DNA from 2 places in the Methylobacterium sp. A54F genome. Region 2 is predicted to be linked to the other one. Evidence: predicted binding sites of a transcription regulator. Region 2 holds the regulator's gene; the other holds the start of a gene.
The links. The regulator PhoB, encoded in region 2, activates phosphate uptake and scavenging genes when phosphate is short. The targets are predictions, from matches to a motif close to TGTCATNNANCTGTCAT.

Region 1: ACLBXP_RS11005 (NAD-glutamate dehydrogenase) is a predicted target of PhoB. The motif match lies at 3,050-3,066, and genes of this name have one in related genera.

What each region holds. Positions count from the first base shown of each region.
Region 1 is NZ_JBKFBF010000005.1:291,617-297,644, reverse strand. It holds gene ACLBXP_RS11030 (DUF6894 family protein) at 1-50, opposite strand, end outside; gene ACLBXP_RS11025 (DUF2147 domain-containing protein) at 279-938, opposite strand; gene ACLBXP_RS11020 (bestrophin family protein) at 1,100-2,020, shown strand; gene ACLBXP_RS11015 (N-acetyltransferase family protein) at 2,039-2,581, opposite strand; gene ACLBXP_RS11010 (hypothetical protein) at 2,672-2,881, opposite strand; gene ACLBXP_RS11005 (NAD-glutamate dehydrogenase) at 3,177-6,028, shown strand, end outside.
Region 2 is NZ_JBKFBF010000001.1:389,887-395,914, forward strand. It holds gene pstA (phosphate ABC transporter permease PstA) at 1-759, shown strand, start outside; gene pstB (phosphate ABC transporter ATP-binding protein PstB) at 795-1,613, shown strand; gene phoU (phosphate signaling complex protein PhoU) at 1,646-2,359, shown strand; gene phoB (phosphate regulon transcriptional regulator PhoB) at 2,388-3,089, shown strand; gene ACLBXP_RS01935 (GcrA family cell cycle regulator) at 3,140-3,679, opposite strand; gene ACLBXP_RS01940 (patatin-like phospholipase family protein) at 4,047-5,234, shown strand; gene ACLBXP_RS01945 (TFIIS helical bundle-like domain containing protein) at 5,300-5,428, opposite strand; gene ACLBXP_RS01950 (flavin-containing monooxygenase) at 5,508-6,028, opposite strand, start outside.

The DNA of each region.
Region 1 (6,028 bases), on a different contig from region 2:
CGGAGCGTCTCGCTTCCTTTCACGAGATCGAAGAAGAAGCGGATCGCCATGGCATGCCCTGCTAGTTGGGCAAAAGGTATGGGCCGCCTTCCGAGGCCACAATTTCTACAATAGGCGTAGTTCTGCAACTGGCAGTTGATAATTCTTGCCCTCGTCTGTTCCTGCCCTCAGCTTGACGGGGCGGAGGGCCGCAACGAAGAAGGGCCGGCTCGCGGGGAGCCGGCCCTTCTTGGTTAGTTGGGAAGGCCCGCGGCGGGCCTCGTTTTACGCAGGCCGGGTCACTCGGCCGCGGGCGCGCCGGCCTTGGGGGCGGCGGGCTTCGGCGCCGCCGGCTTCGGCGGGACGGCGGCGCTGCCGGTGGTGCCCGGATGGGGCGCCGCGGCGGCCTTCACCCATTCGGCGTCCGCGCGGGGGCCGGTCGGGCTGTTCGTCGGGCCGGTGAGCTGGCCCGGCACGGTGTCGGACACCTGCTTCCAGGTCTGCGAGCCGCAGAACACCGCGAGCATGCAGCCGCGCACGGTCAGCTCGCCCGCATCCTCCGTCCAGAGCGTGACGTCGTAGGACTTGCCGTCGTCCGCGTTGTAGATCTTGCCTTCGAAGCGCCCGTCCGCGTTGGGCTTCAGGCCCAGGATGACCTGGTGGCCGAGGGAGGGCCGGGCCTGCTTCTTCGGGTCCGGGTTCTTGAAGTCGACGCGGGGCTGGCCCTTGTCGTTGAGCGGGACCTTGAGCCAGACCACGAAGCCGCAGACGTTCTTGTCCTGCGGCCCGCACTTCTCCACGCGGATGCGCGCGCGGCCGTCCTCGGTCAGCCAAGTGCCGCTCGGGTCGGCAGGCGCCGCCGCCTGGGCGATGCCGCCGAGGGCCGCGAGGGCGATGAGCGGCGCGGCCAGCGGAGCCGCCAAGCGTCCGGCAACGGCGCCGATCAGTCGGAACGTCATACGAAGAGCCTCCATGCGCTGTCCGCGCTTTCAGGCTCCGCCATCGTCTGCGAAGGTGACAGGATCATGGCCGTCCTCGCGGCTGCGGGGACGCGGCCCGACCTTTCGGGGGCGGCGCGTGCCTGCCGCCCTCCTCCGAATCGCTGATCCCACCCCTTCGCATGGTCGTCCGTCCCCGCCCCGGGCTTCTCGCCATCCTGTTTACCCTGCGCGGGTCGATCCTGCCGCGCGTGGCGCCCCGCGTCGCCGGCATCGCGGCCTTCGCGTGCGCCGTCGTGGCCGTGGAGCGGCACTGGCCGGAGCCCTTCCCGCAATCGGCCGGCATCGGCCCCTTCACGCTGATCGGCCTGGCGCTGTCGATCTTCCTGAGCTTCCGCAACGGGGCCTGCTACGACCGCTGGTGGGAGGCCCGGAAGGCCTGGGGGCAGCTCATCGTCGCGGCGCGGGGGCTCGCCCGGCTGATACCGGTCCTGATGCCCGAGCCGCATCAGGCGGAGCAGCGCGCCCGCTGCCTGCGCCGGGTCGCCGGCTTCGCGCACGGGCTGCATGCGCGCCTGCGCGGCGGCGAGGAGGCTGCGTCCGCGGCACCCTGGCTCCCGCCCGCGGAGGCCGGGGACCTCGCCGGCAGGCCGAGCCCCACCGATGCGGTCCTGTCCGGCCTGACCGCCGACCTCGCGGCGGCGATGCGGGCCGGCGCCTTCGGCGAGGTCGCCTTCGCGACGCTGGAGCGCAAGGTCTCGGAGCTGTCCGCCATCCAGGCGGCCTGCGAGCGCATCCAGTCGACGCCGCTCCCCTTCGCCTACACCCTGCTCCTCTACCGGACGGCCTGGCTCTACTGCCTGCTGCTGCCGTTCGGCCTCGCCGCTCCCCTGGGCTGGGCGAGCCCGATCGCGGCGGCCCTCGTCGCCTACACCTTCTTCGGGCTCGACGCCCTCGGGGACGAGCTGGAGGAGCCCTTCGGCCTCGATGCCAACGACTTGCCCCTCGACGCCCTGCGCCGCGCCGTCGACCGCATCGTGCTCGACGCCCTCGGCGAGCCCCTGCCCGACCCGGAGCCGGTGGACGGCTTCGTGCTGCACTGAGTCTTCGGATCCGGCCCGTCAGGCCCGGGTCGGGGGCGCCGCCGTTCCGGGCCCGAGGGCGCGCTGCATCAGGATCGTGCCGAGCCAGTGCCCGTGCTTGTGCCCGACGCCGGCCAGCGTCCCGACATGCGTGAAGCCCAGGCCGGCGTGGAGCGCGACCGAGCCCGCCGAATCGGCCTGCGTGATCACCGCCACCATCTGCCGGAAACCGGCCGCCTCGCAGGCCGAGACGAGGCCGGCGAGGAGGAGCCGCCCGACCCTCCGGCCCCGCGCGGGCGCATCGACGTAGATCGAATCCTCGACGGTGGACGCATAGGCCGCCCGCGCGCGGTAGGGGCCCGCATAGGCATAGCCGAGGACGGCGCCCCCGGCCTCGGCGACGAGGTAGGGGTAGCCCCCGGCCGCGAGGGCCGCGCGGCGGCGGCCCATCTCGGCGCCGTCAGGCGCCGCGAACTCGAACGAGGCGGTGCTGCCGGTGACCGCCTCGGCGTAGATCCGGGTGATCGCGGGCAGGTCGGCGTCCAGGGCGGGGCGAAGGACGGGGCGCAGGATGGGCGTCATGGGCGCCGGTCTCGCACCGCGGGCCCGAAAAGCGAAGGGGCCGGCGCATGGCACCGGCCCCTCGGGACGTTCTGGCGTGATGCCGGCGCCTTACTCGGCGGCGGTCATCTCGGCGGTGAAGTGGCCGCACCAGTCGGAGTTGGCGACCACGGGCCACAGGCCCTTCGACTCCGGCGCCGGCTGGCTGACCGGCGGGTTGAAGCGGCACAGGCCCTCGTCGCTCGAGGACTGGCCGCCGTTGAGCTTGTGGTCGTCGAAGAAGCGGCAGCTCTCGCAGGCGGCGTTGGTGCTGGTGGCCATGGTGTCTCTCCGGTTCGTGTTCGGGTGGGGCGGGCCGTCTCGGTCGCCGCCCGGCGCAGTTCTTAATTAGAACAGCTCCAATGAGGGGTCAAGCCTTCCTTAGAAGCACTCCAAGGAAACGCGCCGCGGCGCCCCCGGATCCCGACCCGGCCCGCGAAGACGCCGGACCGTCAAAGCCCTGTCATCCGGCCGCGTTTGAAGGCGGTGGCGGGTGGTTGCCCGCCCGCGAGGGTTGCCCGGGCGGGCAAAGCGGCGCGACCTGTGAGCGGCCGGGCGGTGATTCGGGAGAGCCACGATGACGGTTGACGCGGCGGCGGTGCTCAGCTCCGCCCACGAGACGGCCTCGCGCACGGGACTCATTGAGGCGGCGGCCGCCATCCTCGACGCGGAGGCGGGGCCCGGCGGCTTCGTGCGCGACCTGTTCGGCCGCGTCGCGCCCGAGGATCTCGCCGCCTACGCGCCCGAGGCGCTGGCCGGCCTCGCCCGCGCCGCTCGCGGGCACCTCGCCGCGCCCCGGTCCCCCGGCACGGAGGCGGCCCTGAGGCTCACCGACCTGAGCCTGGAGCGCGAGGGCCGCGCGCGCGACCTGACGATCCTGGAGGTCGTCAACGACAACCGCCCCTTCCTGCTCGACTCGACCCTCGCGGAGCTGGCGGCCCAGGGGCTGACGCCCCTCCTCGTCGCCCACCCGATCCTCGGGGTGGAGCGCGACGGCAGCGGCGCGCTGTCCCGTGTCGTCGGCGAGACCACCGCGGAGGCGCACGGCTCGTGGGCCCGCGAGAGCCTAATTCACCTCCACCTCGACCGGATCGATGATGCGGCCGCGCGGGCGCGCCTCGCCGAAGGACTCGCCCGGGTCTACGCCGACGTGACGGTGGCGACCGACGACCACGACGCCATGCTGGGGCAGCTCGACGCCCTGATCGAGGCCTACCGCGCCCCGGCGCCGGCATCGGGGCCCCTGCCGGCCGACGAGGCCCACGAGGCCCTGGCCTTCCTCGAATGGCTGCGCGACGGCCACTTCACGCCCCTCGGCATGCGCGCCCACGGGCTCGACGGGCGCCACCACCCCGTGGTCGGCGAGGCGGCGCTCGGGCTCCTGCGCGACCCGAGCGTGGAGGTGCTGCGCCTCGGCCGCAGCTTCGTGGACATGACGCCCGAGATCGTCGCCTTCCTGGAGGGCCCGCAGGCGCTGATCGTCACCAAAGCGAGCGCCCGCTCCCGCGTGCACCGGCCGACGCACCTCGACTACGTGCAGGTCAAGCTGTTCGGGCCGGACGGCGCGCTGTCCGGCGAGATGCGGATCGTCGGCCTGTTCGCGGCCACCGCCTATTCGAGCCCGGCCGGCGCCGTGCCCTACCTGCGCGGCAAGGTCGCCGCGGTGGTGGCGCGCGCCGGCCTCGACCCGACGAGCCACGCCGGCCGCACGCTCCTCGACGTACTGGAGACCTACCCGCGCGACGACCTCTTTCAGATCGACGTCGACCGCCTGCACCGCTTCGCGCTGGCGATCATGAACCTCGCCGACCGGCCGCGGGTGCGGGTGCTCGCGCGGCCGGACCGCTTCGGCCGCTTCGTCTCGCTCCTCGTCTACGTGCCGAAGGACCGCTACGACTCGGTGGTGCGGGCCCGCATCGGCGCCCACCTCGCCGCGGAGCACGGCGGGCGCGTCTCGGCGGTCTACCCGGCCTTTCCCGAGGGGCCGCTCGCCCGCACCCACTTCATCATCGGGCTCTCGGAGAAGAGCACCCGCGAGCGCGACCCCGCCCAGCTGGAGGCGGGCGTCGCCCGCATCGTCCAAACCTGGGGCGATGCGCTGCGCGAGGCCCTGGCCGAGCGGCTGCCGGGCCCCGCGGCCCGCGCCCTCGCCGCCCGCTACGCCGAGGCCTTCTCGGTGAGCTACCGCGAGGCGTTCGAGCCCGCCGTGGCGGCCGGGGACGTCGCCATCCTGGAACGACTCGGCGCGGCGACGCCCCGGGCGGTCGATCTCGTCCGGCGCGACACCGACCCGGACAGCCAAGTGCGCCTCAAGGTGTTCTCCCGCGGGACCGCCCTGCCCCTCTCGGAGCGGGTGCCGGCGCTGGAGAACCTCGGCTTCCGGGTCATCAACGAGCGCACCTATCGGGTGCAGCCCGGTGCGGCCCCGGAGCCCGCGGCGGCGAGCGTCTGGCTGCACGACATGCTGCTCGAGCGCGCGAACGGCACGGCGATCGACCTCGCCCGGGCCGAGAAGCCCCTGGAGGCGGCCCTCCTGGCGATCGGCGAGGGCCTCGCCGAGTCCGACGGCTACAACCGCCTCGTCCTGGAGGCAGGCCTCGACTGGCGCGACGCCGCCCTGCTGCGGGCCCTCGGCCGCTACCTGCGCCAGCTGCGCATCCGCTACGGCCAGGACTACCTCGCCGCGACGCTGAGCCGCCACGGGGCCCTCGCCGCCCGCATCGTCGCGCTGTTCCGCGCCCGCTTCGACCCGGCGGCGGAGGGCGACCGCGAGGCCGCGCAGGCGGCGATCCGGGCCGAGATCGAGGCGGCGCTCGCCGGCGTCACCAGCCTCGACGAGGACCGCATCCTGCGCCGCTTCGTCAACCTCGTGGAGGCGGCGATCCGCACGAACTTCTTCCAGCGTGAGCCGGGGGCGGACGGGGCCGCGCGCCCGCGCGAGACCATCGCCTTCAAGTTCGCCTGCGCGAAGGTGGCGAACATGCCGCTGCCGCGACCCTTCTTCGAGATCTTCGTCTACAGCCCCCGCGTCGAGGGCGTGCACCTGCGCTACGGCTACGTCGCTCGCGGCGGCCTGCGCTGGTCCGACCGGCCGGAGGACTTCCGCACGGAGATCCTGGGCCTCGTGAAGGCCCAGCAGGTCAAGAACGCGGTGATCGTGCCCGTGGGCGCCAAGGGCGGCTTCTTCCCCAAGCGCCTGCCCCCGGCCTCGGACCGGCAGGCCTGGCTCACCGAGGGCACCGAGAGCTACCGGCTGTTCATCCGCACCCTGTTGGAGCTCACCGACAACATCGTCGGCGACGCCATCGAGCCGCCGGCCGACACGGTGCGGCACGATCCGGACGACGCTTACCTGGTGGTCGCCGCCGACAAGGGCACCGCCACCTTCTCGGACATCGCCAACGCCCTCTCCCTGGAGCGCGGCCACTG
Region 2 (6,028 bases):
GGCTCGATCCTCCTGATGCTGATCGTCGAGGGGATCCGGGGCTTCTCGCCGACCCTGTTCACCCAGCCCACGCCCGGCCCCGGCAGCGAGGGCGGCGGCATCGCCAACGCGATCCTGGGGAGCCTCGTGCTCACCGCGATCGGCATCCTGGTGGCCACCCCGATCGGTCTGATGGCGGGCACCTACCTCGCCGAGTACGGGCGCGGCTCACGCCTCGCCGACGTCATCCGCTTCCTCAACGACATCCTGCTCTCGGCCCCCTCCATCCTGATCGGTCTGTTCGTCTACACCCTGATGGTGCGGCCGATGGGGACCTACTCGGGCTGGGCCGGCGGCGTGGCGCTCGCCATCATCGCGACGCCCGTGATCGTGCGCACCACCGAGGACATGCTCCGCCTCGTGCCCGGCACCCTGCGCGAGGCCGGCGCCGCCCTCGGCGCCCCGCCGTCGCGGGTGATCATGAGCGTCACCTGGCGCGCCGCCTCGGCGGGCGTCGTCACCGGCATCATCCTGGCGCTCGCCCGCATCGCCGGCGAGACGGCGCCGCTCCTGTTCACCGCGCTCAACAACAACTCGTGGTTCAACGCCAACCTGCTCGGCGGCGTCCCGAACCTGCCGGTGATGATCTACCAGTTCGCGCTGTCGCCCTATCCGAACTGGCAGGGCCTCGCCTGGGCCGGCGCCCTCCTCATCACCGTGACGATCCTCGCTCTCTCGATCGTCGCCCGCCTCGTGATCAAGCCCCAGCGCGCGCGCTGAAGGCCCCGCAAAGGACGTCCCCCATGAGTGCTCCCATGAGTGCCGCCCCGACCATGACGGCCCCGCCCATCGGCGCCAATACTCATGCCGACGAGGGCGCTCCCGTGCGCATCGCCGTGAAGGACCTGAACTTCTACTACGGCGGCTTCCACGGCCTGAAGGGCATCAACCTCGACTTCCACGACCGGCAGGTGACCGCGCTGATCGGGCCCTCGGGCTGCGGGAAGTCGACGCTGCTGCGCACCTTCAACCGGATCTACAGCCTCTACCCCGAGCAGCGCGCCGAGGGGCAGATCCTCCTCGACGGGCAGAACATCCTCGACCCGAAGGTCGACCTCAACGAACTGCGCGCCCGTGTCGGCATGGTCTTCCAGAAGCCCACGCCCTTCCCGATGTCGATCTACGACAATGTCGCCTTCGGTCTGCGCCTCTACGAGCGCCTGCCCAAGGCCGAGCTCGACCGGCGCGTCGAGGAATCGCTTCGCAAGGCCGCGCTGTGGGATGAGGTGAAGGACAAGCTCAAGCAGCCGGGCACCGGCCTGTCGGGCGGCCAGCAGCAGCGCCTCTGCATCGCCCGCACGGTGGCCCAGCGCCCGGAGGTGATCCTGTTCGACGAGCCGACCTCGGCCCTCGACCCGATCTCGACGGGGCGCATCGAGGAGCTGATCGAGCAGCTCCGCTCCGAGTTCACCATCGCCATCGTGACCCACAACATGCAGCAGGCGGCCCGCATCTCGCAGTTCACCGCCTTCATGTACCTCGGCGAGCTGGTCGAGTTCGGGCCGACGAACCGCATCTTCATGAACCCGACGAAGCGCCAGACCCAGGACTACATCACCGGCCGCTTCGGCTGATCCAGCCCGAGGTTGAGCGAGGAGCCGACCGGATGCCCGACCACATCGTCAAATCCTACGATGCCGACCTCGACGACCTGCGCCGCTCGATCTCCGAGATGGGCGGCGTGGCCGAGAAGATGATGACCGACGCCACCGACGCGCTGGTGCGCCGGGACAGCGTCCTCGCCCAGGCCGTGATCGCGGCCGACAAGCGCCTCGACGTGCTCCAGCGCCAGATCGAGGAGGGGGCGGTGCTGCTCATCGCCCGCCGCCAGCCGCTTGCCATCGACCTGCGGGAGACCATCTCGGCGATCCGCGTCTCGGGCGACCTGGAGCGCATCGGCGACCTCGCCAAGAACATCGCCAAGCGCGTCGTGGCGATCAGCGACCAGCCGCAGGCCCAGAAGATCGTCGTCGGCGTCCAGCACATGAGCGACCTCGTGCAGGAGCAGCTCAAGGACGTGCTCGACGCCTACGCGAGCCGGGACACCACGGCCGCGCACGACGTGTGGGAGCGCGACGGGGCGATCGACGCCCTCTACAACTCCCTGTTCCGCGAGCTCCTGACCTACATGATGGAGGATCCGCGCAACATCTCGTTCTGCACGCACCTCCTGTTCTGCGCCAAGAACGTCGAGCGCATCGGCGACCACACCACCAACATCGCCGAGACGATCCACTATCTCGCCACCGGCGAGACGGTGGCCGGCGACCGGCCCAAGAACGACGCCTCGAACTACGCGACCGTCACGCCGCAGGCGTGAGGCGCCCTCGGACACGACGACCGCGCGCATGAGTACCCGGATCCTGATCGTGGAGGACGAGGAGGCCTTGACCCTCCTCCTCCGCTACAACCTCGAAGCCGAGGGCTTCACGGTGGACAGCGCCGTGCGGGGCGACGAGGCGGACGTGCTCCTGCGCGAGCAGCTGCCGGACCTGATCCTCCTCGACTGGATGCTGCCGGGCCTCTCGGGGATCGAGCTGTGCCGGCGCATCCGGGCGCGGCGGGAGAGCGAGCGCCTGCCGATCATCATGCTCACGGCCCGCGGCGAGGAGGGGGACCGGGTGCGGGGCCTCGGCACCGGCGCCGACGACTACATCGTGAAGCCATTCTCGGTGCCGGAGCTTCTCGCCCGGGTCCGGGCCCTGCTGCGCCGCGCCAAGCCGGCCCACGTGGCGAGCCTCCTGGTGGCCGGCGACATCGAGCTCGACCGGGTGAGCCACCGGATCCGCCGCTCGGGCCGCGAGATCCATCTCGGACCGACCGAGTTCAAGCTCCTCGAATTCCTGATGCAGAGCCCTGGCCGGGTCTTTTCCCGCGAGCAGCTCCTCGACGGCGTCTGGGGCCACGACGTCTACATCGACGAGCGCACCGTCGACGTCCATGTCGGGCGCCTGCGCAAGGCCATCAACCGCCCGCGCCAGTCCGATCCGATCCGCACGGTGCGGGGCTCGGGCTACTCCTTCGACGAGATGTTCTCGGGAGCGGCGTGAGGCACTGCCGTCCTTCCCCGCGGCGCGGGGAAGGGGAGGCGCCGAAACCCTTACCGGAAGCCCGCGACGCGACGGTCGCGCTTGCGCTCGGCCGCGGGCTGGTAGGCGATCTGGGCGTGATGCGTGCAGTAGGGCAGGCCCGTGATCGAGCGGGCGCCGCAGAAGCGGAATTCCGGCGTCGTCGGATCGCCCATCGGCCAACGGCACATCGACTCGCGCAGATCCATGATGGTCACCCGCTCGGAGACGGCGAGGGCCACGGGCTCGGCCGCGGCCGGCGGGGCGGGCGGGAAGTCCGGGGTTGGCCGGTGCGCGGTGATCGTCGCCACGGGCTCCGGCATCTCGCTCTCGACGACCTCGACGGCGGCGACCTCGGCCTCGTCCTCGCGACCGCGGCGACGCCCCCCGGCGGCCTCGGCCCCCGGCTTCACGCGGCCCGCGAGACCCAGGCGGTGGACCTTGCCGATCACGGCGTTGCGCGTGACGCCGCCGAGCTGGGCTGCGATCTTGCTCGCGCTCTGGCCCTCTTCCCAGAGCCGGCGCAGCAGCTCGACGCGTTCGTCCGTCCAGCTCAGGCTCGCTTCGATCATCACCCCCTCCGCCCAACGATCATGCCGCGACGCGAACGCGTCTCCTCATCCGGCAAGCATCGATCCGCGCGAGCGGGCCGGCCGGTGGGAAGCACATCGATTCACGCCACTGATGATGGCCGCCACGGGTGGACCCCACGGCGACGGTCAGAACCTACAGGACGGCTCGCCGCCGATGCAAGCGCCCACGCTCCACACCGCGCCGGGGCCCGTCCGGTTTCCACCGGCAATGGCCGGCCGCCATCGTGGCATTCCGGCACCACTCGGGATGCGACTGCGCGTTGCAGCGTTGGCGCCGGAACGGTACAATGGCCAAGCTCGTTCTGGGCATGAGCGCCCGCAAGCTTGAGCGATTGGGACCCTGGCGATGTCGCGTCGGATCGGATGGATGCGCGGGTTCCTCGCGCTCTGCGCGGCAGGCCCGCTGGCCGCCTGCTCGTCGCTGCCGCGCACGCCCTACAGCGCCGAGCAGGCGGCCTACGCGAGCGTGCCGGGCATCCCCAACGCGCGCGCCTTCTCGGACGCCTCGGCCGAAACCTTCACGGAGATGGCGGGACGACCGGAGGCGCAGCGCAAGGGCTTTTCGTATCTCGCCCTCTCGGGCGGCGGCGGCGACGGGGCCTACGGCGCGGGCGTCCTCAACGGCTGGACGGCCTCGGGCACGCGCCCCGAGTTCTCGCTGGTCTCCGGCGTCAGCACGGGCGCCCTCATCGCGCCCTTCGCCTTCCTGGGCCCGGCCTACGATTCCTACCTGACGGACATCTACACGAGCGGCGTCGCCGAGACCCTGGTGCAGGCGCCGAGCCTCGCCAACGTGCTGTTCGGCTCCGGCCTGTTCGGCGACGGACGCCTGCGCGACCTGATCGGCCGCTACGTCACGCCGGACCTCCTCGCGGCCGTGGCGGCCGAGCACGCGAAGGGCCGGCGCCTCCTCGTCGTCACCACGAACCTCGACTCGCAGCGCGCGGTGATCTGGAACATGGGCGCGATCGCGGCGAGCGGCGCGCCGAACGCGGTCGATCTCTTCCGCGACGTGCTCACAGCCTCGGCGAGCATCCCGGCGGTGTTCCCGCCGCAGCTGATCGACGTGAGCGCGGGCCCGAGCGCGTTCCAGGAACTCCACGTCGACGGCTCGGTGGTCACCCCGGTCTTCACCCTGCCGCAGTCGTTCCTGCTGCGGGACGGGCGCCTGCGCACCAACGGGCGGGCCAACATCTACGTCGTGATCAACGGCCGCCTGGAGCCGGAATTCGACGTGACGCGCAACAACACGCTCTCGATCGTCGAGCGCTCCTTCACCACGGGCAGCCGCGCCCGGAGCCGCGCGGCGCTGGCCACCACCTACGCCTTCACCCGGGCGAACGGCATCGGCTTCAACCTGACCTACATCGACGAGCGCGCCCCGACGACGAGCACCGCCCGCGGCTTCGACACGGCCTACATGCGCAGCCTTTACCAAGCCGGCTACGACAAGGCGCGCCTGGGCGCGTTCTGGGAACACACGATCCCCGTGGCGCCGGTGGTGAAGGCCGCCATCGCCAACGTGGCGCAGTAGGGCGGACCGCCGCGACGGGGCGCGGCGAGCCGGACCCGAGGCTGGCCCGGCTCGCGCCCGCGGGCCTACTTGCGCAGGATCTTGGTGACGAGGCGCCCGATGGGCGTGCTCGAACTCGCGTTGCGGTCATCCCGGTCGAGGGGGCGGTTCTCGTTGCCGAGCAGCTTGGTGACGATGCGTCCGATCAGGCTCATGGTGTCCTCGCGCGCAGGGCGGCGCCGGGCACGGCGCAGCTTTGCCGAACCAACGGGCGAGGCGTTTGACCCGTTCCGTTCAGGCGGCCCGGTAGTCCGCGAGACGGACCCGGCGGGCCGAGCGCCGGTAGGCGATGACCGAGTCCGGCCAGAGCGTGGTGTTGCGCCCCTGCGCGTCGAGGTACCAGCTCGTGCAGCCGCCGGCCTGCCAGATGCTGTCGGTCATCCGGTCCCGGATGCGCTGGAGGAAGCGGGCCTGCGCCTCGGGCTTGACCTCCAGGCTCGTCCAGCCCCGCCGGCGCATCGCCTTCAGGCAGCCGAGGACGTGCTCGACCTGGGCCTCGATCATCATGATCACCGAGTTGTGGCCGAGGCCGGTGTTCGGACCGAGCAGGAAGAAGGCGTTCGGGAAGCCCGAGACCGTGATGCCCTGGTAGGCGCCCATGCCGTCGCGCCAGGCCTCGGACAGGGTGAGGCCGCCGCGGCCGGTGAGGCGCGTGCGCACGAAGCTGCCGGTCACGTCGAAGCCCGTGCCGTAGATCAGCACGTCCACGGGGTGCTCCGTCCCATCCGCCATGACCACGCGGTCCGGCGCGATGC